3 regions of the Psychromonas sp. L1A2 genome follow, and region 1 is predicted to be linked to each of the others. Evidence: predicted binding sites of a transcription regulator. Region 1 holds the regulator's gene; each other region holds the start of a gene.

Region 1 (6,156 bases):
GCAGAGAGTGCTTGTAGTGGTGCTAACATCTCTTTTTCCAATTCTAAGGCTTGAGATAAAGAGTGTTTTTGTTTAGAAAGAGGGTGTAAACGGCGAGTCTCACTATATCGGCGAATTAATTCACTGGTTAGCGCATCTATATAGATGATTTCTAATTCTACTTTTTTTTGCAATGATTCAACAAGGTGCTTAATTTCATCAACTTTAGTTGGCATATTACGTATATCTAAGGTGACCGCTACTTTATTATCTTTTGGGTCGACCGTATCAATTAATTGTTCTAGTAATTGATACGGGACACCGTCAATACAGTTGTAACCTAAATCTTCAAGTACATGGAGGGCAATTGTTTTTCCTGATCCTGAACGACCGCTAATAACAATTAACTTCATATCTACTCCTGTGATTTTATAACGTCAGTAATTCAAATAACTCTTGGTTGCTTTGCGCACTTCGTAATTGGCGTAAAAACTGTTTATCTAGTAACTTTTGACTTATTTCTGATAAGGCAGAAAGGTATTGCTTACAAAGATCTTCTGGCACGAATATAGCAAATAATATATCGACTTTATTACCGTCATATGAATCATAATCAATGCCTGTTTCACATTGTAGAAAGACTGCTGTTGCTGGTAATTCACTAGAAATTTTGACGTGAGGAATAGCGATACCTGAGCCTACTCCCGTCGACCCAATTTTCTCTCGTGCAATCAAGCTTTCGAATAACTCTTGCGCATCTAAGTTTAATTCTTTAGCCGCAATAAGACTGATTTTTTCTAAAGCACCTTTTTTACTAGTGCAGGCAGTTTGGCAGAATACTGAATCTTTATTTAATAAAGTAGATATTTTCATAATATATAGTTTAACTGTACTTAATGGACGCGCGAGTTTAGCAGGTTAGCATTAAATAACTATAGTTAATCCCAATTTTATTTGCGTTGCTCACTAATTAAAGTAATTGCTTTCGCTGGTTAGAAGGTGGAATACCTAATGATTCTCGGTACTTAGCAATAGTACGTCTTGCTACTTGAATACCTTTTTCTTCTAATAACTGCGTTATTTTGTTATCACTTAAAGGTTTAGTCGTTAATTCTGCGGCAACGAGCTTTTTAATTAAAGCACGGATAGCTGTTGATGAACATTCACCACCGCCATCGGTTGCAACATGACTCGAAAAGAAAAACTTCAATTCATAAATGCCACGAGGAGTATGCATAAACTTCTGCGTAGTCACTCGAGAAATGGTTGATTCATGCATTTCGACTTCAAAGGCAACATCATTTAAAACCATTGGTTTCATCGACTCATCGCCGTATTCAAAGAAAGCTTGTTGTTGTTGCACAATACAGTTCGATACTTTTAATAGTGTTTCATTGCGGTTTTCTAAGCTTTTGATGAACCATTTCGCTTCTTGCAAATGGCCTTTAATGAATTGAGAATCGGTTTTACTGATGTTACCTGAGCACATATTTGCGTATTGTTGGTTAATCGATAAATTAGGATCGCAATCTTGATTTAATGAAACTCGCCATTGTCCTTGAATCTTTTTAACATAGACATCTGGAATAATATATTGTGTTTCACTTGTTTCAACACCATTACCTGGTCGAGGTTCTAAGCTTTGAATTAAGCGCATGATTTCTGCAAGTTGTGCTTCTTTGAATTTACTTTTACGTGCAAGTGTTCTGTAATCCCTGTTACCAAGAAGATCCATGTACTGTTCAAGTATTTGAATAGCTTCGTCACGCCATTGCGTTGTATTCGGTAATTGGCGAAGTTGAATTTGTAAACACTCTTGAGTGGTACGAGCCGCGACACCTAGTGGATCGAAATGTTGGATTCGTTTTAATACTACCTCTACTTCATCTAATTCCAAATCTTCTAAATCAGCTTTTAAGCTATCTAAAATACTTTCACAGTCAGTGGTCAAATATCCTGACTCATCAATAGAATCGATAATTGCCATTGCAATGACTTGATCCGTTTCAGTAAAAGGCGTTAATTGCATTTGCCATAATAAATGGTCTTGTAGAGAAGTCGAAGATTCTCCCTGATAGACTGTACTTTCACCGTCATAAGCAACAGCACTAGAGGTGTTACCTGTAATAGGCGTAGAGTTATAAGATTCTTCCCATTCTTTTTCTGCAGGAAGATCATCTGAAAATTCTTGTTGGGAAATGGCTTCTGAAGTATCAACTTCACTGCTATCAGCTTCTTTGACTAACTCTTCAGTACCCGTTTGATCATCTTGCTCTAAAAGAGGATTTGAATCTAATGCGTTTTGAATCTCCTGTTGGAGATCGAGCGTTGATAGCTGCAATAGTTTTATTGCTTGCTGTAATTGAGGGGTCATCGCTAATTGCTGACCCATTTTCAATTGTAAACCCTGTTTCATCAAAACATATCTTCCTGAACGTATGGTTACGATTTAAAGTTTAAACTCTTCACCTAGATAAACGCGCTTCACATGGTCGTTTGCTAATATCTCGTCTTGTGTGCCTACGGCTATGATTTCTCCGTGGCTCACTATATATGAATGCTCACAAACATCTAATGTTTCTCTTACATTATGGTCTGTAATCAGTACGCCTAGACCGCGATCACGTAATTGTTGAATAATATTTTTTATATCAATGACCGATATAGGGTCAACCCCTGCAAAGGGCTCATCTAACAAGATAAATTTTGGCTCAGTTGCTAGTGCTCGTGCAATTTCTACACGTCGTCGTTCACCACCAGATAAACTCATTCCTTTACTGTTACGGATATGGGTGATGTGAAATTCTTCTAACAGTGTATTTAGCTTTTCATCTCGTTGTGGCTGCGTTAGTTCTTTACGAGTCTGCAAAATCCCCATAATATTTTCAGTCACGGTTAAGCGGCGGAATATAGAGGCTTCTTGTGGTAGGTAGCCAATACCTTTTTGTGCTCGAATATGCATCGGATCGCTAGAGATATCTTCGTCATCGATAACGATACTGCCATGGTCTTGTTTAACGAGCCCAACAACCATATAAAAAGAGGTTGTTTTTCCCGCTCCATTGGGACCTAATAAACCAACTATCTCGCCTGTTTTAACTGTTAGGCCGACACCATTTACAACAGTACGTCCTTTATAACTTTTAACTAATCCGCTTGCTCGTAATTCTGCCATATTTACTGTTCTCCAGTCGTTTTTGGAGTAGAAGATTTAGTTGAATCTGTGCTTTTGTCTTTTTCAAACTGAGCCGGCAAAAAGACTGTTTGTACACGTTCTTTTTTGCTTTGATCGGTCGTGACATTCAGTTCTTGGCTTTCTAAGAAATAAACTATTTCACCACCATTTACCTGACTATCTAATTGTTTCACTTGTGCGCTTTTAGATAATGTTATTTTGCCTTTTGCGACTTCATAACTGATATTTTTTGCTTCTGCATCAAGTGGTTTTCCATCATCTTGTATTTGATGAAATGTTGCTACATTACCTTCTGCAATCATAATTTCATGATTGGGTTTAGTACCACGGATAACCGTTAGTTTATCTGCCGTAATTTTAATGGAGCCTTGCGTAAGTAAAACCTCATCAGTAAAAACGACTGTGTTAGTTTTCAAACTTGCATGTTGTTTTATAGAAGAAACATGAATAGGTTGATCGAAATCAGACTCTAATGCTGAAGCATTTACATTAAACAGCGAAATAGTAAGTAAAACTGTTAATTTATTTAGATTCATTAAGGTATACCGCTTTTATATTAGAATTAAGTTTCATTTCTTCTGTGACCATTGATGCCCAAAATCCAACACCTTCTTGTTTAACTTGTGGTCCTGTCCATGTGACTTTTTGGTCGCTGCTAATTTCTTTACTATCCAGTTGCAATGTTGCTTGAGCTGTAGACATTGTTTGTACTAATTGATCTTTACTGAGATTCTCAACTAAAACGTCTCCTGATAATAGTAAGTTATATTTTTCTGTCAATGTGCCTGTTTTACTGGTTAATTGCCATGTTGTTATAACATCTGTTTTTTTATCTTTGGTATAAACAATCACTTTAGGATATTCAAATAAAGTGGTGTCATTTTCAGGGTAATTAGTCATTTTCTCTGCAAACACACGATAATCATTAAAGCCAAACTCATCGTAATGGTTACTTTGTACATCGTCAGCAATATAACTAGGATGATGATCAGGAAGAGATGGAAGTTCTGTATCTGGTTTTACATATATCCATACTATAAATGCAACTAATAGGGCTATAAAAGGAATGCTCTTGCGTTTGTTCATTTATTCGCTTTTACCTTGAGTCATTGAAAGTTGTCCATGGCATTGTAAAAATAAGTCACAAATTTCACGTACTGCTCCAAATCCACCTTTAACGGTTGTCACTAGATCCGCCTTTTGTAAAACCAATGGATGAGCGTCATTAACCGCTATTCCTAAGCCTGACTGTTCCATGACTGGTAAGTCTACAACATCGTCACCGATGTAAGCCGTTTGCTCGGGTGTTAGATTGAGTTTTTCTAATAATGAGTTGTAAACACTTAACTTATCATCTTTGCCTTGATAAATGTGTTTAATACCTAGAGCAGACATTCTATTTTCAACTATATTAGATTGTCGACCAGTAATGATAGCTACTTCTATACCTTGCTGCATTATAGCTTTAAGTCCAAATCCATCTTTTGTATGGAATGCTTTAAGTTCTTCACCATCATTGCCTAAATAAATTCGACCATCAGAAAATACACCATCAACATCACAGACAAAGAGCTTTATTTTTTTCGCTTGTTGAAAAACCTCGGTGCTGATTTTTCCATAAGGGGTATCAATCATTTATCGACTCTTTTTAAGATGCTAGTAATTTATTATGAAAATATCAAAGTACACACAGTAAGGCGAGCATTGTTTATTTCAAATTCAAAATATGTGCCAATCATAACAAGACTACTTACCATTAAATAGATTAAACAGTATTAATGTCGTTATTAATGTCATAATTATCGAAACTATCATAAAGATAGTTTGTCAGAAAAGAGTCACAAGTAACATTAGACGCTTGCTAAATTTAGCTTATTTACCTTTTTATAGGTAAAATCCAATCTAAATTACTATTTTACTACGATTTAGTCCGATTATTAATTGCCTTTCATGGTGGAGTTATTAGACTGAGCTTTCTTTTTCTTAGAGAAAAATGTATTTATGCCAACACAACACATTGTAATTAATCAACTTAGCTTTACGCGCCAACAAAAGAAAATTTTTGATAAGCTCGATATGCAATTTGAACAAGGTAAAATCACCGCTGTGCTTGGACCAAGTGGCATTGGTAAAACGACTTTACTAAAACTGATTGGTGGGCAAATTCCTGTCGATAGTGGAGAAGTTATCTTCAATGGCACTTCAATTCATGAATGTTCTGAAAAAGCGCTTTATCAAGCACGTAAAAAAATGGGCATGTTATTTCAAAGTGGCGCGTTGTTTAATGATTTAAGCGTATTTGAAAATGTGGCGTTCCCATTACGTGAACATACCCACCTAGACGAGAAACTGTTATCAACATTAGTATTGATGAAGCTTAATGCAGTTGGTTTACGTGGTGCTAAAGATTTATATCCTTCTCAGTTATCAGGAGGAATGGCTCGACGTGTTGCACTAGCCCGCGCGATTGCTTTAGATCCTGAGGTCATTATGTATGACGAACCTTTTACAGGACAAGATCCTATCTCAATGAATGTATTGTTAAAGTTAGTTAAACAGCTTAACGATACATTAGGTTTAACATCTATTATTGTTTCACATGATGTTAATGAAGTTTTATCGATTGCAGATAACGTTTACGTGTTTGCTGATAAAAAAATTATTGCTGAAGGCACTGTAGATGAAGTGTTAGCACAAAAAGATAATGCATTATTACAACAGTTTTTAGCGGGAGCGGTTCAAGGACCAGTTCCATTTCATATGCCTGCTAATGATTACCGAGCAGATTTAGAAGAGGTAAATCGATAATGTATCAATACCTTACACAAGTATTACAAAATACTGGTGCCTATACTTTGCAATCCATACAAGGTATCGGGAAGTCAGCGGTAATGTTTTACCGCACCTTATTCGCGAAACCCCATCCTAAACTATTTCATTTATGTGTTGCACAAGTTTATCAGTTAGGGATTTTGTCATTA
Region 2 (6,156 bases), on a different contig from region 1:
GAATAATGCGCCGACAATACAACCTAATGTTGCCATTAACGCAATAGCCCAAAGCTGTTCACGACGAGCCTGCATTAACGGCACCAATACAGCTTCTAAGGGAATGGGTACTATGGTTGACTCTAAAAATGAAGCAATCGTAATACCGCTGAGCATATGTTTGGAGTCTATGAAACTACGTGTTTTTTGTTTAATATTTTTTTGGATAGACATTATGCTTCCTTTAAATAATTGATGTTGATCGTATTTATCAGATTGTTCATGTTTATATAGGCGAACAATATTATTAACGTTGTTTGAAGCACTGCTTTAACACTGTTTTTTATAACAAGTCAGTCGCTTATAAATGGAGGATTAAACATAAATTTATGACAGAAAATTTAATTGGGAGGCAATAAATAATTATTATTTATTGCCTAAATTTTACGTTGTTGCGCTATCTATCTTATTTTTAATGCGCAGCACTTTTTGAAAAAACATTCATAATAACAACACCTGAGATAATCAAAACCATACCGATGATTGCCGCCGTATCAGGGATCTCTTTATATACAATTGCACTTATTGAAGCGACTAAGACAATCCCCATTCCAGCCCAAATTGCATAGGCAATACCAATTGGGACCGTCTTCAGCACTAAAGACAAGAAGTAAAATGCAACAACATAACTAACGATGCTAGCTGAGCTGTAAAACCAATGAGTAAATTCATTTGAAGCTTTGAGAGCTAATGTGCCAATCACTTCCGATACAATTGCAATGACTAAAAACCAATACCCCATGACTTGCCTCAACGATAATAAAATAGAATAAAAAATATATAATTAACTCGCTCATAAAACGATGTGTTTCATAAGAAGTCACCGTTGAATTAATCATTAATAATGGAATGCAGATTACTAGTAGTGGTATTATTAATCAATCAGTTAACCTATAAATTAAAAATAAAAGTTAAATATCACTTTTAATTTTTTCACTCATTTGATCTTTATAAAATGTAATTTTTTGTTGTAACTTCTGAGGTGAGATGATTCTTTCAGTATGTTAGCTTTTAACGTCAACGCATGTTGTTGTAACATTTTTATTTTTAATTTCAAGGCTCTCTACTTTGATTTCTTAAATTCGCATAATGGGTGTTGTGTTCAAGTGGCATTCCAGTTTCTTTTAAACGCTCGATAAACTCCAACCACATAACATTTTTCAGTAAATCTTTAAGGCCACTACTATTTCTCAATATATTTTTTAATATCCAATTTTTCATAATATCTGAGCATATAGGCAATATATCTGTTACTAGTAAATATTTTTTAATATTCATATTCCCCTGCTTATTTGACATCTTCATAATTTATATCGCCATATAGGACCTAACTATTTGTTTTTAAGATTCAATATTTATCATTTGAGCAAAAGTAAACCAAACCCTGAATTGGTACGTATAACGAGGTATAAAATAAAAAGGAGTTCATTATGTTTTCAATATTTAAAAAAGATCCAACTAAAAAGCTTAAGAAGCAATTATCTATTAAGCTCGAGCAGGCAATGAATGCACAAAGAAATGGAGATATAAGAACATTTTCACAACTGAGTTTTGAAGCACAAGAAATTGATAAGCAAATTGAAGCAATAGAAGTAGAACTAGAATTAGAAGAAAGTAAGTGATTTAAGTAATTAAATACAACTACCTTTTATAATATTTATTACCGTTTCATTTATTGTATTGTTGAGCGAGTGCCAAACAAGCCGGCACCCACTTAATAATAGAATGACTTAAAAATGAAAAAAATTATGAATATGATTTCTCAAACTCTTTCTTTGACTCATCTTTAGCCATTCCATATTTTTCTTGCATCTTACCTTGGAATTTTTCAAGGTTACCATCGATTTCTTGTAGATCATCATCGGTTAATTTACCCCAATTCGCTTTAAGTGTACCTGAGACCTGTTTCCACTTACCTTTCATAATATCGTTATTCATCAGAGTGACTCCTTAATTTATTAAAAGCAGCGGTAAAATTAAAGTATATTTACCGCGATAAGTACGTTCAATATAAACTTATCAAGTTCTATGCCAAAAAATAAACAATTGATTTTAAAAGGAAATTTATTTTAAAGAAAAGTATGAGAAGACTTACTATGTAACTATTACATAGCATTTTGTCAGGTTTTCAATATTAATAAAATGAGTGTCCCATTACTCAGCATGACTAAGAGAGTAGAAAAGCCTAACAAAAAATAAGTTGCAGGTTTAATACGGCCCCTGCTACTTTTTTCCTACATAAACTAATTCGCTCAATAAAGGAAAATGATCTGAGTCAATTGATGGCATTCTGTGTATTGCACCTAACTCAAAATGATCACTATGAAAGATATGATCTAAAGGCCAACGTAGGAATGGATAATTAGCATGAAAAGTATTAAACATACCTCTTCCCATTCTTGGGTCTTTTAGTCCGCTAATATGCCTGAATGCACGAGTAGTCGGTGACCAAGCTACATCATTTAAATCCCCAGTCACAATAATAGGTTCCGTTTGACCTGCAACTTTTTTTGCAATAACCAATAACTCTCTATCTCTTGGCGTTGATGTTGTGTTTTCTGTTGGACTCGGTGGTGCAGGGTGAAGAAAATGAGACTTAATTTTAATGCCACTTTTTAATACTAAATAACAATGTATTGAAGGGATCCCTTCTTCAATAAGGTGTAATAATTGCACATCTTCTAATACAAACTTACTGTAAAGATGCATACCATATAAATTATCTAACGGCTGATTAACTCGATGTGGATAATCTTTATGAATCGGTTCTAACGCTTTTTGCCACCACATATCGGTTTCTAACGTAACCAACACATCTGGTTGATGTAAGTTAACCAATTCAATTAATTTGTCAGCAGAACGGTTTGTCATTAGCACATTACTGGTCATTATTTTAATCGATTGGGCATTAGCAGAAGAAGCTTTACGAACTTGTATTGGGTACAGTCTTGTATAAGGAAATATCCAAGCTATCTGATAAGCAGACAATAACCCGTTTATAATCATAAAGGTAATTTGCATGATAGGTGAAACGATATAAAAGCTAACAATAGTAAGAGAGACAGTGATCACTGCAATTTGTACTCGAGGAAACTCCCACACTCTCGACAACCAGTGATTGGTTGGCAATAAAGGGGCGACGGTAACGCCCAGCATAATACTCGTAAGCAAAATAATAGAAACGTCAAACATATTCAATTCTCTCAATATTAAATCAATACACTTTTTCAATACACTCAATAATATACAGCTTATTTGTATATGGAACCTTAAACAGAAAAACCATAGTATTCATTAAAAATAGATATTTTGCTGCATCAGTTTCCTCACCTGTCACTATACTATTGTTAGGCTGTGGCTTAATGGGATTAAGCTTAGCAAGAAAAAAGAAACAGCTATAATTTAATAGTGGTCTTTCCCCATAATAGTAATATTTCACTATTATGAATCATTACTTTACCTTTCTGTTATCCCTATATTAATCTTCATTTTATACCTCTTTGTTCACGAGCTTCTTCAATACTGCCTGCATTATGTAGATTTTTGTAGCCTGCTTGATCTAAAGCTGAAATTGCAATATCCGATCTCCCACCTGTATTGTCATATAAATAAAACTCTGTATTTATATCTGGGTAAAGTGTACGTACTTCTCTCACAATATTTGAATGTGAAATACGTAAATCTCCTTTAATATTATCTTTTTGATTTTCCACCAATGTACGAACATCAATCCACACCTTTTCTGCAAAAGAGAAAGAACTAAATAGTGTCGTTATCATTAATAAAGCTGGTAAAATAAGCGCTTTAATTTTCATTATTTAACTCCTTCTATAATGGATATTTATACCCATGCTTACACCAATACCCAAAGACTAATTATGTTCATTTTTATGATTGATTCATAAATAATCCATAAGCTCAATATAAGTGGTTATTTAGTCACAAGATCTCGGCATTCTTTCATGGAATAAACCATTGATTCGACACGTTCGATATAACTGTAATCAGCAATAGGAGATAAGCCTAATATAGCGCGACGTAACATATCAAAGGCAATTGCGGTGGTTAAATCACGTATATGGTTTCTACTACGTTTAGCTGAAAACTTGATTTTTTGGCAAACAACTTGATCTCCTGTTTTCACTGCAATAGCCACAGTTCCAACCGGGTTATCAATAGTCCCTCCGGCAGGTCCTGCAATACCGCTAGTTGCAATAGAAAAGTCTGACTCTACCATCTTTGAATAAGTACAAGCAGTACCAGCTGCCATCTGTGCTACACAAGCTAACGAAACTTCAGATTGATCTAAGATAGTCTGTTCACTAACATCTAACAATGCGACTTTTGCTTCATTGCAGTAGGCAACAATAGCGTGTTTTAAATAGTGAGAACTGCCAGAGAATGCGACCAATTGGCTGCATATTTCACCACCAGTTAATGATTCGGCTATAGTGAGTGTTTTTTCTCTTTGTGTTAAAAGTTCATGTATTTCTGCCGCTAATGTACCTTTATTTCGAGCGACGATACCATCACCTAATACCTTAGTTGCCTGTAATATAGCTTTATCTTGTTCTTCTTTACTCACATCACGCGCAATTAACTTTAATTCTAGATAAGGCATATATGAACGGTAACCTAAGGTGATCCCTTCTGGCCAAGTTAATTTCTCTAAACGCCCTGCCATGTCTGACTCACCAATACCTAAACTCAACAATTTGGTGACTTCTACTTTAGTCTGTAAATTAGTTTGTGATTTTACAAAAGGAATAAATTGTTCTATCACCATTTTTTTATATTCATGAGGCACACCCGGCGTAAAAAAGAACCAACTTCGATTTAGCTTCACTCTAAACCCACAAGCCGTACCAACAGGGTTATCAACAACGATTGCTCCTTTTGGCAACAGCGCTTGCTTTAAATTCTTTGGATTTAACTCAACATTGCGTTCTTTAGCCCACAATACAAGTGTTTCACGCCAAGCTAAGTTTTCTTCTAATTCAACGCCCATGGCATCAGCCATGGCTTGAGCTGAAAGGTCATCCGCTGTTGGCCCCAAACCACCATTCACTAAAATGATATCGGCGAAAGTACTACGCTCTTGAAAAACGTCAACCAAATCGCTCAAGCGATCGCCTACGGTCGTTCGACGATGCATTTCAAAACCATTGTCCATCAATTGGTTGCCTAACCATGCGGCATTAGTATCGACAATTTGTCCCGCAAGTACTTCTTCGCCTGTACATATCATTTCTAGTTTCATTAGCGTCTCATTAATAGATCTTTGGTGTTCAGAAATTTAGTTATTTAGTAATACCAATCTAAGTAATTATATCGTCATTTATGCTTGTTAAAATGAATCCTAGCTTCGTTGTTGGTTTTGTAATGAAAATAACTAATTACTGCAATCAACGCCTTGCTATCATCCATTTTCCCTAACGCCTAAATAGCTCATTTACTTATCCAGATTGGTATAAGCTATCTATCGAACAACTAAATCGTTATTGGAAGATGTTGGAATAATAGTTAAATCTAGCTTCTTTTAATTAAAAGCTTACGCATAACTTATTTACTTTAACATGCTCTATTCAAAACAATAACTAAGGAGTTAATAAAGTTAATCGCTTTATTAACTTAGGTAACTTTTGACGAATCAGTTTATTTAAATAATAGAACTTACTTTCTCAATAATTCCATGAAAAATAATATGGTTTGCATGACTTGATTTAACATTCATCGAGTAATTTATTAGTGTTACAAATCCACAAGGTACTTTATGATGATAAATTGCTGTAGCATGACTTTAAAATCAAATAACATTTAGTTTTCACCTAGAAAAAGTCAACAATAAAAAGCATGGTTAATATGAATAATGAACTACTCCCTGACATCGTGTCTTTTTTACAAACTATCCCTTCTTTTAACAAATTATCCTCTGATACGCTTAAAGAAATAGCCGATACCGTTAAGATTATTCAGCTTAATGCGGGTAAAATTTTAAATCATGATCCTGATATTTCATACCTTTACATTATTCGTAATGGAATAATCGAACAAAATAACCCCGATGGAAGTTTACGTTCCAAACTCGGTAATGATGATATCTTTGGCTTTAATCAG
Region 3 (6,156 bases), 440 kb from region 1:
ATCCCCGCATCTAATTCTAGCCGTGACAGTTCAAGTCCGTCTCCGGATACCAATTTCATAAAAGAACCAGCTTATAGCTGGTTTTTTTATATCAAAAATTGGATTAGTAAATATTGTTCTTGTTTATACCTTTATACCTTTATTCCTTTATTCCTTTATTTCTCTATCACCTCCTTAAATTATCTAAATGAGTCATCAATTTAATTTAGTCATGTAAGGTTATTGGTTTCAATAACCTTTATTAAGCTATTTAAAGAGGCCTGAGACGGTTTTTCTCTTTTTATTATATTGAGAGGTGGGCAGTTATTTATTTTCTCTAATAACGCTATTAACGGCTTTATTTAACGATTTCTATTTTATTAAAGTAAATTAATATGAAATAAATGATGTGATATCTGGCATGTGTTAGGTCTTTCTAGTTTGAGTGGTGTAAATCTCTATTATTTAACCTCAATGCTGGTTAATGAAAGCGGAATTTCATTTAAAATCATGGTTATATTTTTTACTAGTCAGTGCCGTTAGTTTTACGTAGTTCAAGGCGAATTATTGAATTAATACCAAAAGAATTAATAAGGCGATCATTCTTGCTGGTTAAAATTACCCCTAACTGCGTTGTGAGTTTTGAAGTGAGATCAACTATCTCCTACAACTCACACCTTATTAGTGTTAATTTTTCCTGCGCAATCTCTGATCACTTATTTAATTCCATTGGTATAATAACGGGTTATTGATAAATAATTTAACGTAGAAATCCCCGAAAATCACGGTGTTGTATCGCTTTACCTGCCCAGAACTGAGGTTATTTACTTAATAAGTTGCTCTTTAGTCAGTTACTTTATCAGGTAACGTAGTGTCGATTATTCATACACCGAAGTAGGTATAACATAAGTTATGTTGTCTGAAATGAAAAATAACCCCAAAGAGGTGTCGGGTTTCTTTTCACTTTGATTTCTTAAAACACATTAAAAAATCTATCTTATTGAAACTAAAGTGATATTTATCATGGCATGGTATATGCTTTATACTATCTTAGGAATACCTAAATAATCGTTTACATCTTGCCTACTAACATTAGCAATAGTGAACCAAAGGATAAAACATATGTTAAATTCAAAAAGACTTTTGATTGCTGTTACAACTAGCTTTTACTTAATGTCTGCATTAATCGCGACAAGTGCACAAGCTTCATTAATTACTACATCTCCAGAAACTATTATTAGTGTTTCTTTGGATGGTGACCTTAATTCAGCTGGTTCAGTTAGTAGTGGTTCATTATCTAGTACTGAAGTGATTGCACGTGAACGAGCTAATGAATCTCAAGAAGATTTACGTATTGCGACTTTTATTGATTTTGATTTAAGTTTCTTAACGTCAGATATCGTTAATGCTTCAACGTTCTCGGCATTGTTTGAAATTGATTTTGTTTCTCGTCTTAATACTATCAATGATTTAAGTGTTTTATTAGGGCAAGTTGAAAGTGCATGGAGTGATGAGTCTGGTTCTTTGCCTTTATTTGAATATGCTGATTCATCAACTAATCAATCTGTAGTGGTAGATAACGTTAAGACTGATTCGTTTGACACTTATACTGTTGATGTAACGAGCATTATCCAAGATTGGGTAAACGGCGACACAGAAAACAATGGTTTTGTTATCTTCGGTTCAGAAACTGCTTTTCAAGGCGCTGGATTTAATAATGCATCATTAGTTGTTGATGTACCTGAACCTTCTACTATTGCTATCTTTGCATTCGGCCTATTAGCTTTAGTATCTCGTAGAGTTAAGAAATAACTTTAATCTTCGAATCAATATTTGAATGATATAAAGCACCAATTGTGATGATTGGTGTTTTTTTTTACTTGATGATTATAGGCAATACATTTCATAAATCAGATTTTATAATCGCTTCATCTGAATAGCCTTACCTAACAACCTGCTATTAAAATCTCCTTGCTACTTTGATTGCTTTGATAGTCTCAATTACTTTGGACGTTTCTATTGTTCAGTAATTTCATACCTTTTAAAAATCGTTATACCGATTACATTAAATAAGTGATCTAAATTTTACGCAGGAAAAATGACTTAGTTTAAGGCGTAAATTGAGGCCTTTCGAAGATTAACTTCGTTAATCGTCTATCGGTATGTTTGATATGACTGTAAATTGAAAAACTATTTAGTTGATGTGTTTTGTAGATCGGGTGTTTCATATTAATAAGGTTGTATTAGTTATTATCGTATTTTGGCTTAAATATTAAGTTTAAATATCTGATTTAAATGCTAGGTGTAAATTACAGTGAGGAATCTACAGCTTATAAAAAAGCCCTTTATGAGAAACACATAAAGGGCTGATATTAATTGCTAATATAGAGTAAGCTTTAGCAGTTGCTTTAACTTTGTTGACGACGTCTTAAACGCCATCCAGCAAAGCCTAGTAGTGATAACAATGTGAATATGTTGCTACTACCACCGCTAGTGTCGTCAGCGTTATTATCTGTATCTTCTTCTGTCGTTAACGTGTAGTCGTTTGTTGCAACTAATTCATCACCTATAAAGCTAGATACTGTTACATCTCCTGCGCTAGCCTCTTTTACTTCAACCGTTGCCCAGCCTTGTGTTATTTGCTCTTCAGTTAAGTCTATTGAACCCGTTTGGCTTGTTGCTGCTCGCGAACTTTCAACTTCTGAAATAACTGCATTTACATTGGTGCCTATTTGTAAACTATTGAAAGTAGAAGCGGTTAGATCAACAACTACAGTGAATGTACCATCTTCATCAATCGTTGTTGTTTGAACGGGCAATGAAACAGGTTCACTTGGTAATGAAATACTTTCACCTAAATCACTCTCTATACCGAAGTTTAAAACGATGATAGCAGGATCGTGATCTGATGAACGGTAAGCATCGTTATAAATGTTTACATCACCAAAGTCGTAATCATATTGAAATAAACCGCTTTCTATTGAGTTAATATTCCAATGTGCAGCATCAACGACTAGTTCGCCAAGCTCTTCATCTACTAAAATGTAATCTAATGTACCGACTTCATCATTGAATGAGTAGCTTAAACCCTCTTCTTCAAATTTAGCTAGTGTATCGATATAGCCATAACTCTCAGTTAATGTCGCACCATCTGGACCATGTAACTGTTCACCTAGCTCATCACTGTCACCACCAATATAAGTGTAAGCGGCAGCCTTAAGTTCATAACCTGTTTCTGCATTATCTTGGTTGGTTAATAGTAGAAGCGGGTCTTCACTTGCATACGCATTTAGGTCACCCACAATCATGGTGTAACCTTCTTTCTCCGCTAAAGAGTTAGCTAATTGGAAAGCACCAGATACACGGAAGTTTTCACAGCTACCTTGTAAATCAGTATCGGCTAATTGTTCATCGTTTATAACATCTTCATAACAGGTAGAGCCTTTAGATTTTAAATGATTAACAGAAATCGTTAGTTTTTTATCTGTGCCAATCACTGTAAAAGTAGGCGTTACCGCGTCACGCATGAAATTATCACCCGATTCAGAACCAGTCTCAGGTGCATGTTGTTGTGGCATTTCTATCACATCAAACTCATCTAAACTTAATTTATTAGCACGGTAGATGGCTTGATTAGTAATGGCATCGGTACCGATGTAATCGTAGTCTTCACTAGACGCGATAGTGTATTGCTTATCTTCATCTAATGCTTCGTTTAATGCTGTTACCAACGCAACGATTGCGGAGTCTTCTGAAAAGCCATTATTTTCAACTTCCATTAACCCTACAAAGTCAGCATCAAGCGCAACTAATGCTGCGACAATTTTTGCTGTTTGCACTGCCAAATCATCTGCATTGTCAGCACCACGATTGCTACCGTTTGGATTTTCTGCACCGCCCACTTCTGAGTTAAAGTAGTTCAATACGTTAAATGTAGCGATTTTTAGGTCACCAGACTCAATAACAGGTGCAACTGTTCGATCGACACCTTCATGATCAAAGTTTTCTGCTGTTAATTGATTATCAACATATAAACGGAATTCCGAGAATGAGTAACCAATAAAACCTTGCATACCGTCAACCGTTGCACCAACACGTAAATAATCCTCGGTTGTGCCAGTACCGTTATCTGCACCGAAATCTTCATACCAAGGCACGACTCCATCTTCAGCTTCTGTCGCTGTTTCAATAAATAGACGATTTAAAGCATTATTTTCCGTTTGTTCAATTGCGCCTGCTGATCCTGGGTTGTTATTTTGGTTCGGCTGACGGTTGATATCACCATGAGCAAGTACCATGTTGTTTCTGAAACTATCAAAGTCGAAACCAAAAGTACGTGTGATTTTCATGTCAGAACCAGTGTTTAACTCGATAAACATACCTTCATAACGTTCTAAGGTATCTTCAAAATCATCATCAGTGTCTAACGTTTCTAATGTCGTTGCCGTCATTGGGTTATTACTACCCGTTGCCTCTACAAATTCAGCTGAAAGTTGTGTCCAATCAAAGGATTCTGTTGCTTGACCATAAGCAACTACTTCATCGCCTACTGTTAAGTCTAAACCTGATACTGCACTGTAACTTACAAAAATACCATCGGATGTTGTTACGTCACCATCACCCGTTGCATCCTGCATAAAAAATCCAACAGGTAAGTCACTGCCTAAAGAAGCCGTTTGGATGTGTGTCACAATACCTGTTACTTTAAACACTTCTTCTGAGTCAAACTCAAAGTTATCAGGATCGGTGAATGGTGAACTTTCACCGTTACCTTGTAGTTGCATGATGGTAACTTCAGCATCAAATTCAGGTGCTGTTGCTTCTGCTACTTCACTTACCCCATTAATACTGCCTAGTCTACTTGAATCATCTTTAGCCAGTATTTCCCAATCTGCACTGTTGTAAACTGCTTTTGGAGTTTGGTCGAAAGAGCGCACTAATGTTACGTCTTTATTCCAATCTACATCATCAAATTCACCGGCGACATCATGTGCAACGCCATCGATAAACAAGGCAATGGGATCATCACCGTTGAAGTTCACAGGGTTGCCACCTGATGTTTCATCTGCTTTATTCAATATTTCAGTGTCTGCTTGCGTATTTGCTATTACATATACGTCGCCAGCTTCAATTGTTACATCGCTTAAATCAAAAGTAGAACCTGTTGCTAAGTCTTCTAGTGGTACTCCACCGTTAGTACTATGAGCAATAGTGTAACCTGTAAGTGTTACTGCACTGCTACCTGTGTTTGCGATTTCAACTGCTTTATTAAAACCACTACCTTCAATAACTTCTGAAATGAAAATATCGGCTTGTGTTGGTGCTGAAAGAGCAAATGCTATACCTGCTGCTAATAAACTTTTATTCATAAATCCCTCTATTCTTTCTTATTAAATACATTTAAAAAAACCAAAACACCTAGCAAAATCATGCATAGTGTGTGGTGGTGATAAGTTGATTGAATATTTATTCAATTGAAAGGCTGCATAATAAGCACCTTGTGTGACAAAATTATTGAATAAATATGACCATTTAATGTAAATTTTAACTACCTCAAAATAGGTGCTTTTAATTAAAACAATTACTTAGAGTCTTTTTGATTGTAATGTAAGTGCATTAAGTTGACCAGAGGGTTAGGAAATATAGTTGAATAATTATTTTAAGTTAATCGATAAGTAATACTTATCGATCTACAGAAGAGGGTAAGAGGCGAATCAAGCGCGTTTTTGAATGAACAGTCCGACTATGATTAATATGAGACCAATCACGGTAGCAGGGTAGATAGTTTCTCCAATAATCTGACTTAATAATAATAGAGAGACAAAAGGGGATATAAAAATTAAATTACTAATTTTACTGGTGCTTTCAGCGTATTTTAATGCTGTTAGCCAAGCAACAAAAGCAAGCCCCATCTCAAATAACCCGATATAGGCCGCACCCAACCAACCTTGCCAAGCGGTTATGTAAATATCATCGAAAATTAAGACGGTTAACATGATCATAGGTAAACTGCATAAAAAGCATAACGATAAAGCAATCATAGGATCTGCATCATTTTTGCTATTAAATATCCAATAACAAGCCCAAAGAATAGTACTTAGTAAAGCTAAAGTAACACCTAAAGGGCTGACAAAATCAAGCGCGAGTAAGTTTCCTTTAGTGGCAATAATCAACGCG

Evidence for each region. Region 1 encodes sigma-54, which starts transcription at its own class of promoters, with help from an activator protein. Its sites were predicted from a motif close to GTTGGCACGNNNNTNGNNT; they were not measured.
Region 2: the regulator sigma-54 is predicted to act here: its motif matches at 2,057-2,075, upstream of GQR59_RS11960 (CsbD family protein).
Region 3: the regulator sigma-54 is predicted to act here: its motif matches at 1,002-1,020, upstream of GQR59_RS04255 (PEP-CTERM sorting domain-containing protein).

Annotation. Positions count from the first base shown of each region.
Region 1 is NZ_WUAG01000001.1:523,692-529,847, forward strand. It holds gene rapZ (RNase adapter RapZ) at 1-392, opposite strand, end outside; gene ptsN (PTS IIA-like nitrogen regulatory protein PtsN) at 409-852, opposite strand; gene GQR59_RS02260 (RNA polymerase factor sigma-54) at 950-2,395, opposite strand; gene lptB (LPS export ABC transporter ATP-binding protein) at 2,429-3,154, opposite strand; gene lptA (lipopolysaccharide transport periplasmic protein LptA) at 3,157-3,711, opposite strand; gene lptC (LPS export ABC transporter periplasmic protein LptC) at 3,698-4,261, opposite strand; gene kdsC (3-deoxy-manno-octulosonate-8-phosphatase KdsC) at 4,262-4,810, opposite strand; gene GQR59_RS02285 (ATP-binding cassette domain-containing protein) at 5,177-5,983, shown strand; gene mlaE (lipid asymmetry maintenance ABC transporter permease subunit MlaE) at 5,983-6,156, shown strand, end outside.
Region 2 is NZ_WUAG01000002.1:326,534-332,689, forward strand. It holds gene GQR59_RS11940 (YqaA family protein) at 1-213, opposite strand, end outside; gene GQR59_RS11945 (DMT family transporter) at 452-781, opposite strand; gene GQR59_RS11950 (hypothetical protein) at 1,093-1,317, opposite strand; gene GQR59_RS11955 (DUF6435 family protein) at 1,470-1,661, shown strand; gene GQR59_RS11960 (CsbD family protein) at 1,786-1,977, opposite strand; gene GQR59_RS11965 (endonuclease/exonuclease/phosphatase family protein) at 2,263-3,231, opposite strand; gene GQR59_RS11970 (rhodanese-like domain-containing protein) at 3,525-3,854, opposite strand; gene GQR59_RS11975 (CinA family nicotinamide mononucleotide deamidase-related protein) at 3,971-5,299, opposite strand; gene GQR59_RS11980 (DUF294 nucleotidyltransferase-like domain-containing protein) at 5,902-6,156, shown strand, end outside.
Region 3 is NZ_WUAG01000001.1:962,497-968,652, forward strand. It holds gene GQR59_RS04255 (PEP-CTERM sorting domain-containing protein) at 1,102-1,791, shown strand; gene GQR59_RS04260 (ExeM/NucH family extracellular endonuclease) at 2,388-5,348, opposite strand; gene GQR59_RS04265 (DMT family transporter) at 5,694-6,156, opposite strand, start outside.